One region of the Enterobacter bugandensis genome, then DNA from elsewhere that is predicted to be linked to it. Evidence: predicted binding sites of a transcription regulator. Region 1 holds the regulator's gene; the other holds the start of a gene.
The links. Region 1 encodes Fur, which represses iron uptake genes when iron is present. Its sites were predicted from a motif close to ATAATAATGAGAACNACTATCAA; they were not measured.
Positions count from the first base shown of each region.

Region 2: a site for Fur is predicted at 1,430-1,452, ahead of exbB (tol-pal system-associated acyl-CoA thioesterase). Genes of this name have one in related genera too.

Region 1 covers NZ_LT992502.1:1,355,933-1,360,339, forward strand. Annotated here, with positions in the region: gene glnS (glutamine--tRNA ligase) at 1-275, shown strand, start outside; gene chiP (chitoporin ChiP) at 720-2,117, shown strand; gene chiQ (ChiQ/YbfN family lipoprotein) at 2,165-2,491, shown strand; gene fur (ferric iron uptake transcriptional regulator) at 2,583-3,029, opposite strand; gene fldA (flavodoxin FldA) at 3,317-3,847, opposite strand; gene ybfE (LexA regulated protein) at 4,003-4,290, opposite strand.
Region 2 covers NZ_LT992502.1:3,979,735-3,984,141, reverse strand. Annotated here, with positions in the region: gene metC (cystathionine beta-lyase) at 76-1,263, opposite strand; gene exbB (tol-pal system-associated acyl-CoA thioesterase) at 1,514-2,245, shown strand; gene exbD (TonB system transport protein ExbD) at 2,250-2,675, shown strand; gene DG357_RS19215 (cytoplasmic protein) at 2,718-3,170, opposite strand; gene DG357_RS19210 (hypothetical protein) at 3,172-3,576, opposite strand; gene DG357_RS19205 (ESA_00282 family adhesion-associated protein) at 3,680-4,183, shown strand; gene DG357_RS19200 (TIGR00645 family protein) at 4,265-4,407, shown strand, end outside.

The DNA of each region.
Region 1 (4,407 bases):
ACGCGCTGCCGGTAGAAATTCGTCTGTACGATCGTCTGTTTAGCGTACCTAACCCGGGTGCGGCTGAAGACTTCCTGGCGACCATCAACCCGGAATCTCTGGTGATCAAGCAGGGTTATGCGGAGCCATCGCTGAAAGCCGCTGAAGCGGGCAAAGCGTTCCAGTTCGAGCGTGAAGGTTACTTCTGCCTGGACAGCCGTTACAGCACGGCAGAAAAACCGGTATTTAACCGTACCGTAGGTCTGCGTGATACCTGGACCAAGATCGGCGAATAATAACGTTGCACTGGTCAATGAGAAACAAACGCCGCTTATAGCGGCGTTTTTTTATTTAATGATCATATCGTTAAAGTAGGCCCGTAATTAGGCCAGCTAAAATTTTGGTCAATGCGGTGCTACTTATTTTTAAAAAAAGTTTGTCTGTTTCATAAAATGGAGAATAAAGACAAATACGGGTTTTATTACGATCTGATACGCTGAAATTACCGGCTCTACCCCCGCCACACCTCGCATCCGGCCAAATGTTACAAAGCACTACCAATTATGTGCACTTCGTCATAATCCTGACTTTTGCCCACTGAAAAGCATTGATAATTCGCGTCGCGAAAAATAACCTAAAGACGGTAGTTAATTCGAGGGTATTTATAACTACCCCTGGCCTTTTGGTCTTTTATATTTTCGCCGTTTAAGGCGTTTTAATTCGTCAAAGAGGAATAATCTATGCGTACGTTCAGTGGCAAACGTAGTGCGCTGGCGCTGGCTATTGCCGGTGTGACAGCAATGTCGGGCCTGGTGGTGACACCAGAGGCAAAAGCAGCAGGTTTCATCGAAGATTCTACCCTCACTGGCGGTATTTATTACTGGCAGCGCGAACGTGACCGTAAAGATGTCACAGAAGATAAATACAAAACCAACCTCTCTCACTCTACCTGGAACGCCAACCTGGACTTCCAGTCAGGCTACGCCGCCGATATGTTCGGTCTGGATATTGCCGCGTTTACGGCGATTGAAATGGCTGAAAATGGCGACAGCGGCCACCCGAACGAAATTGCCTTCTCCTCCAGTAATAAAGCCTATGACGAAGACTGGTCAGGGGATAAAAGCGGTATCAGCCTTTATAAGGCCGCAGCGAAATTCAAATACGGCCCGGTATGGGCGCGTGGGGGCTATATTCAGCCAACCGGCCAGACGCTGTTAGCGCCGCACTGGAGCTTTATGCCTGGTACCTATCAGGGGGCAGAAGCCGGGGCTAATTTTGACTACGGTGATGCAGGTGCGTTGAGCTTCTCCTATATGTGGACCAACGAGTACAAAGCGCCGTGGCACATTGAGATGGACAAGTTCTACCAGAACGATAAGAAAACCAAAGTCGATTACCTCCACTCGCTGGGCGCGAAGTACGATTTCAAAAACGATCTGGTTCTGGAAGCCGCATTTGGTCAGGCGGAAGGCTATATCGATCAGTATTTTGCTAAAGCCAGCTACAAATTTGATATCGCCGGTAGTCCGCTGAGCACTAGCTACCAGTTCTACGGTACGCGCGATAAGGTCAGCGATGGCAGCGTAAACGACATTTATAACGGCACCGCGTGGCTGCAGGCGTTAACCTTCGGCTATAAGGTCGGTCAGGTTGATTTGCGTCTGGAAGGCACATGGGTGAAGGCTGAAGGGCAGCAGGGCTACTTCCTGCAGCGTATGACGCCGACCTATGCCTCATCCAACGGTCGTCTGGATATCTGGTGGGATAACCGCTCAGACTTCAACGCCGACGGCGAGAAAGCGGTCTTCTTCGGCGCCATGTATGACCTGAAAAACTGGAACCTGCCGGGCTGGGCGGTGGGCGCTTCTTACGCTTACGCCTGGGATGCAAAACCAGCAGACATGGCGACGCCGGATGCGTACTACGATCCAAACTATCGCCTGAAAGAGTCCTCCTACAGCCTGGATGCTATCTACACCCTGCAGGATGGCCGCGCGAAAGGCACGATGTTCAAGCTGCACTTTACGCAGTATGACAACCACTCCGATATCCCAAGCTATGCGGGCGGTTACGGCAACATCTTCCAGGATGAACGTGACGTCAAATTCATGGTTATCGCCCCATTCACCATCTTCTGATGAGCACACCGGCGGGCTGAGTCCCGCCGGTCTGGAGACTGCATATGATGAAAAAAATCGTAATCGTCGCGCTGATGGCATCAGGGCTGGTGGCGTGTGTTCAGACTCAGGCGCCGAAAGAGGACGCCCGTCTGAAGGAGGCGTATAGCGCCTGTATTAATACCGCGGAAGGATCGCCTGAGAAAATTGAAGCCTGCCAGAGCGTGCTAAATGTGTTAAAGAAAGAGAAAGCGCATGAGGCGTTCGCGACGCAGGAGAATGTTCGCGTGATGGATTATCAGGCCTGCATTCAGGCACGTAAAACCGGTAACGATCAGGAAGTGGCGAAGCGTTGCGATAAAATCTGGAACGAGATACGCAATAACAACAAATAAGTTGCTCTACGCCCGGTGCACTTTGCTTACCGGGCTTTTTTCAGGCAAAAAAAAGCCAACCTTACGGCTGGCTCAGAGTATGAACGCTAACTTATTTTGTGTCGTGAGCGTGTTCATTCTCGCGGCAATCCCCTTCAGCGCAGTGACCGTAAAGGTACAGGCTGTGGTTGGTCAGGCGAATGCCATGACGAGCTGCGATTTCACGCTGACGCGCTTCGATGGAATCATCGCTAAATTCAATGACCTTGCCGCAATCGAGGCAGATCAGGTGATCGTGGTGATGCTGCTGGGTCAGTTCGAATACAGATTTACCGCCTTCGAAATTATGACGGGTAACAATGCCCGCGTCATCAAACTGGTTCAGCACGCGATATACGGTGGCCAGCCCAATCTCTTCACCCATGTCGATAAGACGTTTATAAAGGTCTTCCGCACTGACATGGTGATTGTCTGGACCCTGAAGCACTTCCAGGATTTTTAACCGAGGAAGCGTTACTTTCAGGCCAGCCTTCTTTAATGCGGTGTTGTTGTCAGTCATGCGGAATCTGTCCTGTTGCTAAACGATTCACTTCTCTGGGAAGTGACAGAAAATGCACCTGGGATAATGCGTCTCATTATAGAACTGCCATGCCTAAATGAAAACTGCAAGTCTCAGGCAAAGTATGCTTATAAAAACGTGGTATCACCTACAAACTTGCTCAAAGGAAACCACATTTTGCCAGGGAGACATTGTACAGGTCTGGGCGAAAAAGTTAAAAGTTTGTAGCAATTAATTTAATCGGTTTTACCTGGAAAAGGGCGCAACCCGCGTTGCGCCGTAAAAAATCAGGCGTTGAGAATATCGTCCAGATGCAGTTCTTCGCGGATCTGCTTAACCCACTTCTCTACACGCTCTGCGGTCAGTTCTGGCTGACGGTCTTCGTCAATGGCAAGTCCGACAAAATGATCGTCATCGGCCAGGCCTTTAGAGGCTTCGAAGTGGTAACCGGCAGTCGGCCAGTGGCCCACAATAACCGCGCCATTAGGCTCAATGATGTCGCGAATCGTCCCCAGCGCATCACAGAAGTACTCGGCGTAATCTTCCTGATCGCCACAACCGAACAGGGCAACCAGCTTGCCGTTGAAGTCCACCTCTTCCAGCGTCGGGAAGAAATCGTCCCAGTCGCACTGGGCTTCACCATAGTACCAGGTTGGAATACCCAGCAGCAGAATGTCATAGCCCTCGAGATCTTCTTTGCTGCTCTTGGCGATGTCATGCACATCAGCAACGTCTTTACCGAGCTGTTTCTGAATGTTTTTTGCGATATTTTCGGTATTGCCGGTATCACTGCCGAAGAAAATGCCGATGATTGCCATGAGTAAAATAACCTCTTGAAACTTAATGGTATGGTGGCGCAATTCGGCCACGGATAAGGGCAATAATAGCAGAACTGGCAACCCTGCGGAAACCGCTATCGCGCAGGACTGCACTCTGTGCTACATGAAAAGGGCGATAAAGGGGTTTTTCAGACTTATGCCTGGCTGCGCAGCGTCTCGAGTTGGGCGATGAGCATCTCTTCAATAAGCTCGCTGCGGCTGATGTTACGCGCCTCTGCCAGCTCGTTAAGCGCATCGACCGCGTCGGCGTTGAGCTTCAGTTCGACACGCTTAAGCCCACGATTTTTATCGCGTTTAAGCTGATTGCGTTTATTGATACGCAGCTGTTCATCGCGCGAAAGCGGATTCGTTTTCGGTCGTCCCGGTCGACGCTCATTCGCGAACAGATCTAGTGTCGTACGGTCCGTTTGTTCTTTGGCCATGATTATGAGACTTCGGGGGAAACACGCCGCCCTGCTAAAGCCCGGGCGATAAGCGCGCCATCATACATCACCAAAAACGGCACGCCAACGACTGGAAGCCCGTCATCTTCCAGTCGC
Region 2 (4,407 bases), 2.6 Mb from region 1:
AGGCGCAACTCATGCAGACTTTTCTGCATGCAGTGTTCACAAAAGCGTCCGGGGAGTACATTTTCAGCCCGCACTCTACACGATACGTTCAAAGCCTGCAGATAAATCCGCAATTAAATCGTCCACATTTTCTAAACCGATATGCAATCTAATGAGGGTGCCGCTGAAGTCCACTTCACCACCGGGGCGCAGGGCCGCGATCTGCTCCGGCTGATTCGGCAGGATCAGAGATTCAAAACCGCCCCAGGAGTAGGCCATGCTGAAGAGGGTAAAATTATCCAGATAGCTTGCCAGCTCGTCATTACTTAGCCGTTTTTTAAGCACAAACGAGAACAGCCCGCTGCTGCCCGTAAAGTCACGTTGCCAGAACTCATGGCCTTTACTACCCGGCAGCGCCGGATGGTTCACGCGCTCAACCTGCGGATGCTGCGCCAGCCATTCAGCGATTTTCAGGCTACTTTCATGATGCTGACGCAGACGCACGCCGAGCGTACGAATGCCCCGGCTGGTCATGTATGCCGTGTCTGCATCCACCATCTGGCCCATCAGGTAGGCATTTTCCCGCAGCTGGTCCCAGCAGCGCGCGTTGGAAACCGCGGTGCCAATCATCCCGTCAGAGTGTCCAATCAGGTATTTCGTTGCCGCCTGAATCGAGATATCAATATCGAATTCCAGCGCCTTAAACAGCACACCTGCCGCCCAGGTGTTGTCGATCATGATAATCGCCTCTGGCGCTTTGCTGCGCACGGCCTTCACGATAGCCGGAACGTCGTGCACTTCCATGGTGATGGAGCCAGGAGATTCCAGGAACACAATGCGCGTGTTTGGCTGGATAAGTTCAGCAATGCCTTCACCAATCAGCGGGTCAAACCAGCTGGTGGTCACGCCGAGCTTGCTGAGAATTTTTGTGCAGAAATCCTGGCTGGGTTCATAGGCGGTGTTGGTCATCAGGATATGGTCGCCCTGTTCGACAAACGCCAGAATGGTGTTGGCGACTGCCGCCGCACCGCACGGGAACAACGCGCAGCCCGCGCCCCCCTCCAGCTCGCACATCGCTTCCTGCAGCGAAAAATGGGTTAGCGTGCCGCGGCGACCGTAGAACAGCCCGCCTTTTGCGCGGTTACGCGTGGCGATTTTTTTCTCCTCAACGGTATCAAACACCAGCGAGGAGGCGCGTTGAATCACGCTATTAACCGATCCCTGAGTGTATTTTTTGCTGCGTCCCGCCTGCACCAGCGTGGTATCAAGATGCTTCTTCGTCATGTTCGCTAACCCTGTTTTATACGTCTGGACGTCCAGACTACCACGATTGTAAAAAACTGCACCCGCATGCTTATCGAATAAGCAGAAAATATTAGCAAAAAAGCGCATAAGAAATTTTTACTGCGTAAGCGCAAGGAAACTGAGCGAAAATTACGGCACCATGTAAATACTAATGAGAACGACTATCAATTCGACGGCTTTTTGATATTATTACGTTCAGATTTTGTGATTTGCGTCCTGGAGATACAGAGTGGGTAATAATTTGATGCAGACGGATCTCTCCGTTTGGGGCATGTATCATCATGCTGACATCGTGGTTAAGATTGTGATGATCGGCCTGATTCTGGCGTCCGTTGTCACCTGGGCTATCTTCTTCAGCAAAAGCGCCGAGCTGCTTTCGCAGAAGCGTCGCCTCAAGCGGGAACAGCAGCAGCTGGCAGAAGCCCGCTCTCTGGATCAGGCTTCTGAGATGACCTCATCCTTCCACCCGCAAAGCCTGACCACCCTGTTAGTGAATGAAGCTCAGAACGAGCTGGAACTCTCCGCCGGCAGTGAAGATAACGAAGGCATTAAAGAGCGTACCGGTTTCCGTCTGGAGCGTCGCGTTGCGGCCGTTGGCCGACACATGGGACGCGGCAATGGGTATCTGGCGACCATCGGCGCGATTTCACCGTTCATCGGTCTTTTCGGTACTGTCTGGGGCATCATGAACAGCTTTATCGGCATTGCTCAGACCCAAACCACCAACCTGGCGGTAGTGGCCCCGGGTATCGCGGAAGCACTGCTGGCGACGGCAATCGGTCTGGTTGCGGCAATTCCGGCGGTGGTTATCTACAACATTTTCGCGCGTATGATCGGCAACTACAAAGCCACGCTCGGCGACGTTGCCGCTCAGGTTCTGCTGCTGCAAAGCCGCGATCTCGACCTGAATGCCAGCGCCGTGAAGCCGGTGCATGCGGCGTCTAAACTGCGCGTAGGTTGATTGTATGGCAATGCGTCTAAACGAAAATCTGGACGATAACGGCGAAATGCACGAAATCAACGTGACGCCGTTTATCGACGTCATGCTGGTGCTGCTGATTATCTTCATGGTGGCAGCACCCCTGGCGACGGTCGACGTGAAGGTGAATCTGCCTGCCTCCTCCAGCCAGCCGCAGCCGCGTCCGGAAAAGCCAATTTATTTGTCGGTGAAAGCGGATAAATCCATGTTCCTGGGGAACGACCCTGTGACGGATGCCTCCGTTATTCCGGCGCTGGACCAGCTGACCGGCGGCAAGAAGGACACCACCGTCTTCTTCCGGGCGGACAAAACCGTCGACTACGAAACCATGATGAAGGTAATGGACACGCTGCATCAGGCGGGTTATCTGAAGATTGGGCTGGTCGGGGAAGAGAAAGCGGCCTCGAAGTGATAAAGAAGCTGGCGAAAGCCGGCTTTTTTTATGCCTGTCGGTTTATGCGTTTTTGTTGTCCGTCGGTGCGGTAGAGGAGGTGGTGGTCAGCGCGTCCTCATCGAGCGCAACGCAGGTGACGTTTGACGTACGGTACTCACCGGCTGACAGTTTGCGCGTCAGGCGCAGGGTGGCGACTTCTCTGGCAAGCAGATACTGATAGTTGGCCTCAAGACGTCCCAGCAGTTTCTCTTTCAGTTCTGGAAGCTGTTCGATGATGGCGTTCATCACGGCGCCGTAAATTTCTTCTTTAACCTGTAACGGATAAATCTCGCGGCGATTCTGCCATTTCAGACGCACCAGCGTTGCCGGGATCGATACCAGGTCTTGTGTAATACGCGTCATCTCGGCATTTTTTGCATTTCTTAGTGCCTCGATATTTTGCTTTAAGATAAATTCATCACTTTTTTTATCATCTAAAGTCAAATAAACGTTATTGTCTTTAACTTCTTTCACGTTAATCTTCCCCCAGGGTATAAAAAATAGGGTTGTTTTTTTCTCGCGTAATTAGATTAAGCCAAATTTCATTGCCGGCCTCATTTATTTCTTTCGTTTTTTCAGCCATTATTTGACTTAGTTTCTGCGCATCTATTTCGCCTTCTGCCTGCAGGTCATTCAGCAGGTGGACGAAGGCTTCAATTTTTATAGCGCGAAATAAGCGGTCTTTTATATGGCGATCGTGCTCTTCCAGCAGCATATTACGGGATTTGCCAGTGTGAGAAACGCCAATTAATATATCAGGCTCGAAATCAGAGAGCTTTCTTTTCCCCTGAGTGAAACTGGCCTTTTTTTCTTCTTCCGTCGGTTGCTGTTCCACAGGCGTAATGTGGTACTTAGCCGGGACGAGATAGTCGGGCAGCATTTTTAATTTCCTTTAATTTCAACAGGGTGGGGTTGGTAAAGGCGTGAGATTCGTTGACAATATCATGAGGCAATTTTAAAATCAAAAAAAATGGAGCCAACCCATGAACAGCATCTTTTTTACGGTCATCACATTACTATTACTGACCGCTGGTGTGCTTTTATTGATGCAGGAGTTCAATAAAACGAAAGTGTCGAAAGACACCAGTGAACCGCCACAACCTGAACTGATGACAAAAGAGGAAGGAGAAGATCATTTCTCTGTTTTGATGAACTCCGTTACGCCTGTCTGGTACTGGCGGGTGAATCATGAATATATCGACTTCTTACACGCGACAATTAAGCGCATGAAAATGTCGGAAATTAATGACACGCCCGGTCTGTTTGAGGCGCAGCGTCGCTGTAGCGATCTGAATTCAGCGGTTTATAAATATTACGACAACATCAAAAAGCGCTGTCTTAACGGTGAGAAGGTCTCGTATTCAGACCTGGACGTATTAAACCTTCGCCAGTGTTTTCGCGAGTTTAGCCTGGAAGCCTACCCGGAGCTGGTGGTGCTGGTCTGGCCGGAGTATGCGCGTCCTGAGGTTAACCCGGACGACGTCTGAGTGGCGTACTGGTTAGTTCTTGCAAACAGTCAGCGCCGTTGAGATATACTGAGCGCTGGTTTCGTTTGCAGACAGGATTTTATGGAACGCTTCTTTGAAAACGCAATGTATGCCTCTCGCTGGCTGCTCGCACCCGTCTATTTCGGTCTTTCCCTGGCGCTGGTCGCCCTGACGATCAAGTTCTTCCAGGAGATTTTCCACGTATTGCCTAACATTTTCTCCGT